DNA from 3 places in the Halobacillus sp. ABR2_026 genome. Region 1 is predicted to be linked to each of the others. Evidence: riboswitches for the same ligand, from Rfam matches in the RefSeq annotation. Region 1 holds a riboswitch; each other region holds the start of a gene.
What was found. Region 1 has a riboswitch for S-adenosylmethionine ahead of ACXADE_RS15190 (methionine ABC transporter ATP-binding protein). Riboswitches for the same ligand answer to the same signal wherever they lie in the genome.
Positions count from the first base shown of each region.

Region 2: it holds a riboswitch for S-adenosylmethionine, as region 1 does, so the genes downstream of both, ACXADE_RS12205 (sodium:solute symporter family protein) here and ACXADE_RS15190 (methionine ABC transporter ATP-binding protein) in region 1, are expected to answer to the same signal.
Region 3: it holds a riboswitch for S-adenosylmethionine, as region 1 does, so the genes downstream of both, ACXADE_RS01430 (PLP-dependent aspartate aminotransferase family protein) here and ACXADE_RS15190 (methionine ABC transporter ATP-binding protein) in region 1, are expected to answer to the same signal.

Region 1 is NZ_JBSWTM010000001.1:2,930,430-2,934,692, reverse strand. It holds gene gcvH (glycine cleavage system protein GcvH) at 22-405, shown strand; gene ACXADE_RS15205 (toprim domain-containing protein) at 530-877, shown strand; gene ACXADE_RS15200 (thioredoxin family protein) at 888-1,199, shown strand; gene ACXADE_RS15195 (TlpA family protein disulfide reductase) at 1,322-1,741, opposite strand; SAM riboswitch class I at 1,833-1,938, shown strand; SAM riboswitch class I at 2,394-2,498, shown strand; gene ACXADE_RS15190 (methionine ABC transporter ATP-binding protein) at 2,575-3,600, shown strand; gene ACXADE_RS15185 (methionine ABC transporter permease) at 3,593-4,261, shown strand.
Region 2 is NZ_JBSWTM010000001.1:2,343,480-2,347,742, reverse strand. It holds gene ACXADE_RS12220 (FecCD family ABC transporter permease) at 1-864, shown strand, start outside; gene ACXADE_RS12215 (hypothetical protein) at 861-1,499, shown strand; gene ACXADE_RS12210 (DUF2268 domain-containing putative Zn-dependent protease) at 1,792-2,316, shown strand; SAM riboswitch class I at 2,372-2,480, shown strand; gene ACXADE_RS12205 (sodium:solute symporter family protein) at 2,774-4,263, shown strand, end outside.
Region 3 is NZ_JBSWTM010000001.1:259,488-263,750, reverse strand. It holds gene ACXADE_RS01440 (ABC transporter permease) at 1-184, opposite strand, end outside; gene ACXADE_RS01435 (aliphatic sulfonate ABC transporter substrate-binding protein) at 200-1,180, opposite strand; gene ACXADE_RS01430 (PLP-dependent aspartate aminotransferase family protein) at 1,194-2,972, opposite strand; SAM riboswitch class I at 3,106-3,217, opposite strand; gene ACXADE_RS01425 (trans-sulfuration enzyme family protein) at 3,291-4,263, opposite strand, start outside.

The sequences.
Region 1 (4,263 bases):
TTTATTTTGGAGGTAATGAAAATGAGCGTACCTAAAGACTTGCGTTATTCTGAAGAACATGAATGGGTGAAAGAAGAAGGAGAAAAAGTAAGAGTCGGAATCACTGAATTTGCTCAGTCAGAACTTGGGGATATCGTCTTCGTAGAGCTTCCTGAAGTAGGGGATGAACTTGAAGCAGATGAACCATTTGGTAGTGTAGAATCTGTAAAAACGGTATCTGAACTTTATGCCCCGTTAAGTGGTAAAGTTGTAGAAGTGAACGAAGAACTTGAAGACAGTCCAGAGTATGTAAACGAATCTCCATATGATAAAGCCTGGATGGTAGTTGTAGAACCAAGTGAACCATCAAACATCAACGATTTGATGACTTCAGAAGAATATGAAGCCATGATTGATGAAGACTAAAGGTTAGTGCATTGGACAGGCAGGGATCATTGGATACCTTGTCTGACATGATCACGTTTGATCTTAATCATGTTCAGACCATGCCTGGATGGCATGGTCTGTTTCTATATAGTAGGTGATGAGGATGGATGGAGAGCGTATCGTCATTGTGGAAGGGATCACAGATAAAAAGAAATTGAATAAGGTTCTGGATGAAGAAATTGAAATCATCTGTACACACGGCACACTAGGGATTGAACGAATGGAAGAAATGATATTCGACCATAACCTGGATGAACGCACCGTCTATATTTTGGTGGATGAAGACGATTCAGGATATAAACTGAGAAAGCAGCTTACGGAAGAACTCCCCCATGCTGAGCATATTTATATCGATCGTGCTTTCAGGGAAGTGGCAGCCACACCTGAACCTGAATTGGCAAGAGCTCTACTTAGTAGACACTTTAACGTGAAATCAATTTATCTAATATAGGAGGATGGCTGTGGAGGAAATTCTCGCAACAGAGGTACAGACAACTTTTGAGTCCTCACATACAAGTCTAACGTTCATCCATAGCCCGTTTTGTGCCACTTGTCACTTAGCGCGTAAAATGCTCACTACGCTGGAAAGTGTTTTTCACAAGGAAGTCTTTACAGAAATGAATGCTTCCTTACACCCCGATTGGATGCAGCATTATCAGGTTGAAAGTGTTCCCTGCCTTTTAGTGACAAGAGATGGAGAAGTAGAAGAGAAAATCTATGCTTTTCACTCTGTTACTTTCATGTATGAAAAAGTAAAAAGGTATGTAGAATAGTGGTACAATTTCCCGGGAAATGACCGTTTTTGTTCAACGTTTGAGAAAAAGGGTTTGTAGAATGTATAAAAAAGAGACAGCATGGGTCCGTTGGACTTACGCTGTCTCTTTTATTCCAATGTTTATATTAGTTCTCCTAATTTACTTACAATGTCAAGAAAAGGGGCTTGATCACCAAAAGAAGCATGTATTTCCCCTTTTTGATTGATGATTACAGTGGTAGGAACGCCCACGCATTTATAGAGGTCATATACAGTTCGTCCGTTGTCTGATAAGGTAGGTTGTTTCAAAAACTTCTCTGTGTATTGGACGGCTTCTTCTGCATCACGTTCCCGACCGGTCACATTGATTGTTATCATTTTCACTTTCTCATGATCCATGGTTTTATAGAGTTGCTCTTTCTTAGGCAAATCTTTGCCGCAATCCGGGCACCAGGAAGCCCAGAACGTTAATACGATGACTTTCCCTAAGTCTTCTTTTAGACTATAATGAAACGCTTTATTAATAGAGGGCAATTCAAATAAAGGTGCTTGCTGATTCATATTCATTCTCCTTTGTACCGAAAGACCGTTTAGGATTGACGCATTTCTATTTTCCATGCTAACATATTGATTAATTTCATATCGACATCTTCACTTATCCAGAGTGGCGGAGGGACTGGCCCAACGATGCCCGGCAACCGGCAGAATAACTGCACGGTGCTAAATCCTGCAAAGTTTTTAACTTTGATAGATGAGAAGGTACTAATAAATCCCTTCTATCATAGATGGGATTTTTTTATTGAGAGTGTCTGTTAAAGTATGAGGGCTCCGGATAATCCCTCGTATTCCTCGGGCTCCTACACGAAGTTTAGTTGTTCGATGGTAAGGAAAGAAAATCGCCCTCTTTTGCAAGACAGGTCTTAAGATTCTACACTCTTACAAAAGAAGTCGTTTTGAGATATTGATGGAGCAAGACGCACCTTTTCCTGTAGCCTCTAAACCTATACAACCATCTCGAAATGGAATCTTTTTTGGGAATACCAACACTATTTACCACAGAGCCTGTTGGTTAAAAAAGGTGAAGGAAGATTCTTTATCACTTATTTTTTCTGAACACTCTGTATTCTGAGTTGACATAAAATTCGTACGGTGCTACAATCCATTTTGTACTGCTTAAACGAGTTAAAGCAATAATAATTTAATATACTAAAATCTCTTATCCAGAGTGGCGGAGGGACTGGCCCGACGATGCCCGGCAACCAGCAATAGTATTGCTCAGGTGCCAATTCCTGCAAAGTGATTCTTTGGCAGATGAGAGAACAGAAAATCAGGTAGATTAAAAGCGCCACTCTGTTCTCCACAGAGCGGCGCTTTTTTAGTTGGAGGGAAACAGCATGATTACAATCAAAGGATTATCGAAGATTTTCCAGACGAAAGATCAGGATGTCCGAGCGGTGGATGACCTGAGTCTTAATATAAAAAAAGGGGAAATATACGGGGTTATTGGATATAGTGGGGCTGGTAAAAGTACATTCATCCGCCTACTCAACCGACTGGAGGACCCGACAGCCGGAAGTATTAGTGTCGATGACCAGGAACTGACAGCCATGAACAAAAGCAAATTGAGGCTGGCGAGACAGGAGATCGGCATGATTTTTCAGCATTTTAACCTCTTATGGTCACGCACGGTCTATGACAATATTGCTTTTCCTCTAGAAATTGCGGGTTTTACAAAAGGTGAACGGCAAAAACGAGTCAACGAGCTGATTGAATTAGTTGGTTTAAAAGGCCGAGGAGGCTCTTACCCTTCTCAGTTAAGTGGCGGCCAAAAGCAAAGGGTAGGAATCGCCCGGGCACTTGCTAATAACCCTAAAGTGCTGCTTTGTGATGAAGCGACATCTGCATTGGACCCTGAAACGACCGACTCGATCCTCGACCTTCTGGTAGACATAAACGAGAAACTAGGTCTTACTATTGTATTAATCACTCATGAAATGCACGTGATTCGCAAAATTTGTCATCAGGTGGCAGTTATGGAACAAGGGAAAATTGTGGAGCAGGGAGAAGTGCTCGATGTTTTCCTGCATCCACAAAAATCCGTCACCAAGAAATTTGTGGATCAGGTGATGGGGGATCCTGAGAAAGAAACCTCTATGGAATTGATTAAGGATAATTATCAATCCGGACAGATTCTAAGGCTCCATTTTGTAGGGGAAAGTACCAACCAGGCCCTCATCAGTGATGTTTCCAGACAGTTCGCCCTGGATGTGAATATCCTTCACGGTAAGATCACCCAGACGCAGAAAGGCGCTTATGGAACCATGTTTGTCCAGTTTGAGGGTGACCAGCAAGAAGTGCAACGTGCAATTGAATATATTGAATCGACGTCCGTAGAAGTGGAGGTGAATCCACATGTTTAATCAATGGTTTCCTAATGTAAGGCTGGAAGACATGATTACAGCTACGAACGAAACGTTGTACATGACACTGATCTCTGTGGCTGGCACATTTGTATTGGGGCTGCTTTTAGGCCTCCTGCTTTATTTAACTGGCCCCGGTGGGTTGTGGGCTAATAAGACATTGAATTGGATTACTGCCTCCGTCGTTAACGTATTCAGGGCAATCCCATTTATTATCCTCATTTTGTTATTGTTCCCGTTTACAGATTTTCTGTTAGGAACGATTCGAGGGCCCCAGGCAGCCTTACCGGCTTTAATTATTGGAGGAGCTCCCTTTTACGCTCGCTTAGTGGAAATTGCTTTGAAAGAAGTGGATAAAGGAGTCGTGGAAGCAGCGAAATCCATGGGTGCCAAATATTCGACGATCATTTTTAAGGTTTTGCTCCCAGAGTCTATGCCCGCCCTTATATCAGGGATTACTGTTACAGCCATCGCTTTGATCGGTTACACGGCCGTTGCCGGTGCTATCGGTTCGGGTGGTCTTGGTGATTTTGCTTACTTTTATGGCTTCCAAAGAAGTAACTTTGATGTTGTGTTCATTTGTACAATTTTAATCATCTTAATCGTGTTTATATTTCAATTCATCGGAGATCTTATCTCTCGGAAATTGGATAAAAGATAATT
Region 2 (4,263 bases), 590 kb from region 1:
AGTGAACAGGCTTTCATTTTGAATGAGTTACGACTCCCACGTGTGCTCATGGGCTTGTTTGTAGGTGCTGGTCTGGGGGTGTCCGGTTTAATTTTACAGGGGATGATCAGGAACCCGCTAGGTTCCCCTGATATTGTTGGGGTTACAGGAGGAGCATCAGTAGGAGCAGTCATTTTTATCGTTTTTCTATTAGGCGAAATAAGTATCCATTGGCTACCGCTGGCCTCAATCTCAGGAGCGGCCATTACGACAATCATTATATATCTATTATCTTGGAAAGATGGCGTTACCCCTATGCGGTTGATTTTGATCGGTATTGGAATATCAGCTTTAACGAATGCTGTCGTGACCATGTTTATGGTTTCAAGTGAATCGACGATTGCTTCGAAAGTATATTTGTGGTTGACCGGTAGTTTATATGGCGCGAACTGGCAAGAGGTTACCATTCTCATTCCGATTATAGTTCTACTGATTTTCTTTTCCCTTTTCTTTGCAGGGGTGGTGGATGTTAAACAGCTGGGCGACGATGTAGCTACCGGGATGGGGGTGCGTGTCCAGTTTTTCCGATTTCTATTAATTTCATTAAGTGTTGGTTTAGCTGGAGCAGCGGTTGCTTTTGCAGGAGGGATTGCGTTCGTTGGCCTAATCGCCCCGCATATGGCAAGGTTGTTATTGCAGAGATCCTTTGCCTACTTAGTTTTCGGTACTGCTTTAATTGGAGCATTGATCGTTATGTCGGCTGATATTATTGCACGTACAGCCTTCTTACCTTCTGATATCCCGGCAGGCGTATTCACGGCTGGTATCGGAGCTCCATTTTTCATCTATTTATTATATCGAAATCGAAAGGTGATGAGTGAATGAATTCCATATCCTCTTTACTTGAAGAGACGGAATGCCTTGAGTTTCTACGCCATCAACAAAAGCGCATCAGTGCGCCCAATCTGAAGGTCACGGCTTCTATGATGATGAAAAAATACGCACAAATTCTACCTGCGAAAATATTAGAGTCTATGTTATGGGAAGACAAACCCAAAATCATTCCTATTACGGCGTGCAGGATTAGCGAAAAGTTGGAGATTAGCGTAGATGAAGACCAAATTTATTATGTTGATACAAGGGAAGAAGCATGGAGGCAGTTATTCAATCATCACCTGAGACTGGTATTACAATCCTTTCATGATCGAACGAACTTGCCGACGATAATTTTATGGGAAAATGTAGCCGTTCGAATCAATTCATTTTTTAGAAAAGCTATGGAAAAATATCCAGACTACCAGGAAAAAATCATTCATTTGGCGAAAGAACTGAATCAATTGGATGGCGGCTATTTTAATTGTGAAAAGCATCCGATGGCTGCGTATCTTTTGGATCATAGGGTCCTGGGTGAACATAAAGTTCGTCAAACTTGTTGTTACTTTCATAAATTAGACAAGAAGTCGGAAAGTCTTACTCATTGTTTGGTTTGTCCACTTCAAAGCTCAAACCGTTGTTCTTAACAGAAATGAAAGATGACTCTAAGTGGAGTGATTAAAAGGTGCGATTGATTCAGAGAATCTATCGCACCTTTTATTATTCTGTAAATTACGTTCGCTTTGAAACCGATTCTTCACGATCTCGTATGAAAATGAAAGACATGGAAATTTACGAATGATGATAAAGGAGGAATTATGCGACGATTATCGATCTTTGGAGTTTCGCTGTTCATTATTTTGACCGGGTGCAACGGGTATTGTTCCTTCTGAAAAAAAGGAGCTTAAAAAAGAACCTGTAGACCAAGAAAAAATGTACATGATGGAAACGAGTATCAACGGGCAATCCATGCAGATATTTTCTGCTTATGAATACGTGGATCAGTTTGTAAAAAAGGCTAAGGACATAGGGGGTGCCGAGGAACGGAAGACGTTGTGGAATGAGGTCGTAATGGACCAGATAAAGGATCGTTGTTTGAGTGGAAAGTACTCTCATCTGGTGGAGGGGTATATAAATTCTCCACCAGAAAAGTTGGAAAAGGTCGAAGAGGAAATCAAATTGCTGAGAGCTTCGGAATCAGAGGAAGCAGTTCTTGAAGCTTTGATAAAATCTTCAGATGCCCTGCTTGGCCCAGATACGACCGTTTGTCTTCTTCCAAGTGGAGAGATGGAGTTTTCAGGAGTAAATGTAGGAGCAGGGAAGATATCGATTTTCTACTTTCCGTGTTTTAACAACCAACGATTGAAACATACGGTTGGCCATGAGTATCATCATAGCACGTGGACGTCGCTATACTATTTATTGTCATTTAAAATCCCCCAGGTATTTTCCGAGACCGATTGACGTCCTGAAAGTGTATGGTAGAATAAAAGCCATGAACATTTGAATATTTGGAATTTTCTTATCCAGAGAGGCAGAGGGACTGACCCTATGAAGCCTCGGCAACCGGCTGATTCATGTACGGTGCCAATTTCAGAGGATCGCAAAAGCGGATCCGGAGATGAGAGAGTGTTTAACAGCAATCGAACGTTTGCCTAAAACCCTTCTCTCTTATTGAGAGAAGGGTTTTTTATTTTAAATAAGGAGGCCGGATATAGGGAACGATTGGATGAACAAGTAGTGAGGAGAGGTGAATGATATTGGTCTTAGCAATGATGGTTTGGGTGGGAGTCATGATTTTTTCCTTCCTGTTAGGTACATACCTCTGCTACAAAGTGGAAAAGTCCGGCGTTAAGCGTTGGGGAGCTACCGGGCGTCTTTTTAAGTACAAATAAGATTTAGGAAGGAAGTTGTTTAACGAATGATTTGGTATGTTGTTGTATTCAGTTTTTATGTCCTCTTTCTCATTTGGGCAAACATTAAAAGCTTAAAAAAAGCAGAATCGATCGATGATTATACAACGGGTGGTCACCGGATGGGGCTCCTGCTTGGAATCGGTACCACATCAGCAACGTGGGTAAGTGTGGCGTCAGTCATCGGTGTTCCTGGGTATTTATATAGTTCAGGTGTAGCGGCAGTCATCGGCTGGGTCGCCGGCTGGTGTTTTGGAGGGGCATTGATTCCAATCGTCGCCTATAAAATCCGACGACCTGAAAAGCCTGCACGAACTTTTCCTGAATTTATCCGACAAAGGTTCGAGCCTTTTCAGAATAAGAGTATATTACAGGCGATTGTCGGCATTCTCATGTTCATCGGTTATCTGCTTTTAGTCAACATTCAAGTGACAGGGTTCGGAATCGTCTTTTCAAGTATTACAGGCATTGATTATAAGATTGCAATTTTTGGTTTTTTACTTTTTATATTAATTACAAGCGTTGGTGGGTTTTGGTCTGTGGCAGCAACAGATACATTGAATACGATTTTAATCGCCATCGGAGTACTGCTGGCGAGTGGAGTGGTTTGGTCACTGACTGGCGGAATAGGAAACATCCTGGATACGCTGGCAACGACTACAGCTCCGACGAACGTAGGTGGCCCCGAGCTGGAGGAAGGGATTCTGCTTTCTCCTTTTGGAACATTCGGGATTGGTGCCCTTGTCTCCATATTTATATCGAATTCCCTGGGGACTCCTTCTTCTCCTCACTGGGTGACTAGAATGTTGGCCCCCCAGAACGTGAAGGTTGCAATTATGCAGGTGATGGGAACGATCCTCGTATTGATTTTCATTATGGGGCCGCTTATCATTATCGGATTAGGAGCAAAAGTACTTGTTCCAAGCATCCCTGTAGGAAAGACAACAGATTATATTATCCCTTTGGTGATTCAGGAGTACACACCGCCGATCATCGGTGGCATTACACTGGTCGCCATTTGTGCCGCTGCTATTTCCACGGCCAATTCAATGCTCCTGCACTGCGCGACTTCTTTGTATTACGACGTATACTTGAATATAGCACCAAGAAGGATTAGTGAACGTAAGTTCAAAAACTGGCTCCGTTTGAGTATATTTGCTATAGCAACGGCAGCCGTACTTCTAGCTATAAATCCACCGTGGTTTTTAGCTATGGGATTTGTCTATGTGTATGGAGGTTTTGGTGCGGCGTTCTTCCTTGTGGTCTTCTTAGGATTGTACTGGAAGAGGATGAACAGAGCCGGAGCTTATGCAGGAATCATTATAGGTTCTGTTGTTTATGTGACAGCAAAGGCTTTGGGCTATGAATTGCCATTCGTCATTGCGGTAGTCTGCTCATTAATTGGTGTGTTGCTCGCTGTTTACTTTACAAAGCGAACGCCTCTGGAAGCATATGAACCTTATTTCGAAGCAGACATCAGTGAATCAACACAACAAGC
Region 3 (4,263 bases), 2.7 Mb from region 1:
TCGTAGGCGATGGCAGGAGGTGAGGGGCCACCCATCCCTGCCTCGAGGCATACTCCCACAAAAGAATAATGAACAATGGAAGGATCAGTCCCAGCCATGAACCAGACTGGTTTCTTTTATTAAAAACGCGTGTTTTATTTGTGCTGGATGCCGGGCTTACGGCCGCTTCTGAGCGACTGGACATACTGTATCCCCTCCTTTACTTGATCACTTCTTCGGCATAATCTGGGACGACAAGTTCTTCGGTCGTTTGTTCGATATCCACGTCAGTCTTGATGACTTCTTCCTCCTGCAAAACTTGGCCGGCACCAAGAATGGTCTCCCGGAGATCATCCCCTGGAATCGGATTGGATAAATCGTTCCTCTCCAGGCTCTTCTTCGCTACTTCCAAGTCCAGGCCAGCTTCTTCCGCCAGGATTTCTGCTGCCTTATCAGGGTTCTGAAGCGTCCACTTCCTCGCTTTTTCATAAGCCTCAATCACGTGTTTAACGATTTCAGGGTGTTCTTCGGCATACTCCGAGCGCACATTCAATGTTCCATAAGTATTGAATTCGGGCTTACGATAGAAAAGCTCTGCTCCACCTTCCAATTCATTGCGTGCCATATGAGGATCCAGCCCCGCCCAGGCATCGACATTGCCATTGCTCAATGCAGATGCTCCTTCAGGATGCTGTAAGTTCACAAGTTCGATATCATCGGTGGAAAGGCCGTGGTCTTTCAAGGCACGAACTAAGAATATATAAGGATCTGTCCCAAGAGTAGCCGCTACTTTTTTCCCCTTTAAATCTTCCACTGAAGCGATTCCAGAGTCAGGATTTGTGACCAGTGCTGTCCACTCAGGCTTAGAATAAAGATAGATGGATTCTACAGGGGCATGGTTCGCTTTTGCCATCAGCGCTGCCGCCCCGGCTGTCGAACCAAAGTCCACACTGCTTGAATTCAGGAATTCCAACGCTTTGTTGCTTCCCTGACTGAGGACCCAGTCCACTTCGATCCCTTCTTCTTCAAATATTTCTTCAGCAAATCCCTGGTCCTTTAATACGAGACTTGTGGGAGAATAATAAGCATAATCCAGGGTCACTTTGTCCGGTGACCCACTCTCCCCTTCCGCATCCGAACAACCGAATAATCCAAAGGTTGTCAGCAATCCTATGGTGATCGCTATTTTTTTCAACTTCATGCCGAATCCTCCTTTATAGTTCGCATGCGTACGTATCGATGGTTCCTCTTAAACGCTGGGCTTCCTTATACGTGCAGCGGTTATGGACCACTTCGAGTCCAGCTTCACTTGCAATTTCCGCAGCCTTTGGTGCGATGACTCCTTCCTGCAGCCAAAACACACCTGGCCGTATTTCAGCAGCTTCTTCAGCAATTCCAATCGCTGCTTCGGGACTACGGAAAACTTGAACAACATCGACTTTAAATGGAATCGATCTCAAATCCGGATAAGAAGTTTCTCCGAGAACCTCGGTTTCCCTCGGATTGACCGGCACAATCTGATACCCCATTCTCTGCATCTTTCTCGCCAGACGATGACTCGGTCGGGACGGTTTTCCACTTAGTCCGACTACAGCTAAACGTTTCGGGCGTGTCGTTCCATCCTCTTCCGTTTTGGAAGAGCTCAGGGCCCATTTGATGACACCTTCATCATTTTCAGTGATGGATTTTTGACTTCCTTCTCTTCCTGTCGCTTTCCCAATCGCACGATCAAGGTCATTGATCAAGTCCTTACTCGATTCAAGCCCAATGGATAACCTGATCAACTCTTCTTTCACTCCGCTTGCTGCAAGATCTTCCACGGATAATTGCTGGTGAGTCGTCGATGCCGGATGGATGATTAATGACTTTGCATCTCCCACATTCGCCACGTGGGACCAGAGGGAAATATTGTTGATCACTTGCCTTCCTGCTTCTCTCCCTCCTTTGATACCAAAGTTAACGATTGATCCATACCCTCCTTCAAGATACTTGCTGGCAAGCGAATGAGCTGGATGGTTGGACAACCCTGGGTAGGCGACCCACTCGACATCTGGATGGCCTTGTAAGTATTCAGCAATTTCCTGAGCATTATCTCCATGCCTCGCTACGCGAAGGTGTAGTGTTTCTAATCCTTGAAGCAGCAAGAAGGCGTTCTGTGGACTTAAACAGGATCCAAAGTCACGAAGAAGCTGGACACGCAGTTTAGTGATATAGGCGAGCGTGCCAAAATCAGCGGCATAGACAATTCCGTTGTAACTATCATCAGGCTCTGTAAAAACCGGGTGTTTTCCATTTCCCCAGTCAAACCTTCCTCCGTCTACAACAATACCCCCGATGGCTGTTCCATGACCGCCGATCCATTTTGTTGCCGAATGGATCACAATATCAGCGCCGTGCTCGATCGGGCGGCAGGTATACGGAGTTGCAAATGTGTTATCAATTAATAATGGAAGTTTGTATTCATGAGCTACAGTGGCAATTTTTTCAATATCCAGCACGTGTAAACTTGGGTTCCCAATGGTTTCGGCAAAAACAGCTTTTGTCTTTTCCGTAATGGCTGCGCGGAAGTTTTCCGGGTTCTCAGGGTCGACAAAATGAACTTTAATGCCATATCGTGGTAAAGTATTTGCGAATAAATTATAGGTCCCTCCATATAGATTCGATGCTGCAACGACCTCATCCCCGGAACCGGCAATATTCAAGATCGATAAAGCAATAGCTGACATCCCGGATGCTGTAGCTACAGAAGCAACGCCCCCTTCCAGTAAGGCCATCCGTTTTTCAAAGACATCCACGGTGGGATTCCCAATTCGAGAATATATATTTCCGGGTTCATCGAGAGCAAAAAGGCTTTGAGCATGATCCGTGTCATGAAAGACATAAGAAGTCGTCTGATAAATCGGCACAGCTCGTGATCCTGTGGTCGGGTCCGGTGACTGTCCTCCGTGCAAGGAAATCGTGTCTACATCATAGCTTTCAAAAGAATGGGTCATCTTCTATTCCTCCTTAAATGGTAACTATCCGTATAAATAAAGTTGGCTTTAAAGCGATAAGTCGCTTCATGTCCGCCTCCACACCAAAAAACCCTCTTCCAAATAAGAAGAGGGTTGATCCTATACATTCCTCCCCTTATCTGCCAGATCGATGATGATCTGTAGGACTTGGCACCTTTTCAAACCGATGTTTGAAGGTTGCCGGGCTTCACAGGGCCTATTCCCTCAGCCACTCTTGATAAGAGATGTATTCAGTTAAATGATTATGTTGTGAAGTATAACGGATAACAATCAGAAAAGTCAATCATTTTTGAATATTTATGATATTGAAGCTTCTATTGATTTTTTCAACTGTTCAATGATGTCCTCATGGTCTTCAATGCCGATCGATAGACGAATGACATAATCATTGATACCGATTTTCTCTCGCTCCTGTTCTGACAAAGCACGGTGAGATGTCCGTACAGGATAAGAAACGGTGGTTTCCACCCCGGCCAGGGTAGGAGCTATTTTAATCCACCCGAGGGACTTGAAAAATGTCTCAATATTAATGGAATCCAGAAGCTCAATCGTGACAATGGCTCCATTTCCCTGCTCGGATACCCGCTGAGGATAGTGAACCGTACGGATGGCCTCATGGTCAGCAAAGGCTTTCGCTACTTCTTCTGCATTGTATGATTGCTTTTTCATTCGCAGACCTAAAGTTTTCGCTCCGCGTTGTGTTAACCATGCTTCAAACGGGCTGAGGTTCGCACCTAACGTGACGATTTTTTGTGATGCCTTTTGAATCGAATCTTCACTTCCAACCAAAACTCCACACGTTACATCACTATGGCCCCCGATATATTTCGTCCCACTATGTACCACTAAATCTACCCCTTGTTCATAGGGCTGGAGCAGATAAGGAGTAGCGAACGTATTGTCGACCATTGTCTTCAAGTTTTTTTCTTTAGCAAGGTCAACAATACCCGCTAAATCTTCCACCCGAAGGAACGGATTTGAAATCGATTCCGTATACAACAATTTCGTCTTGTCTGTAATCGCTTCTTTTACCTCCTGCAAATTTGCGAATGAAACCATCGTCACATCGATACCGAATGTCGGAAGTTCTTTGGTGAGAAGTTTATGGGTACCCCCATACACATCCTCTGCCGCCACTATATGCTCCCCGGGTTTTACCACCGCTAACACCCCTGCGAGGATAGCTGACATCCCTGAGGAGGAAGCCACACCAGCAGGCGCTTTCTCCAATGCCGCCACGGTCCCTGCCAATTCATCCGTATTCGGATTA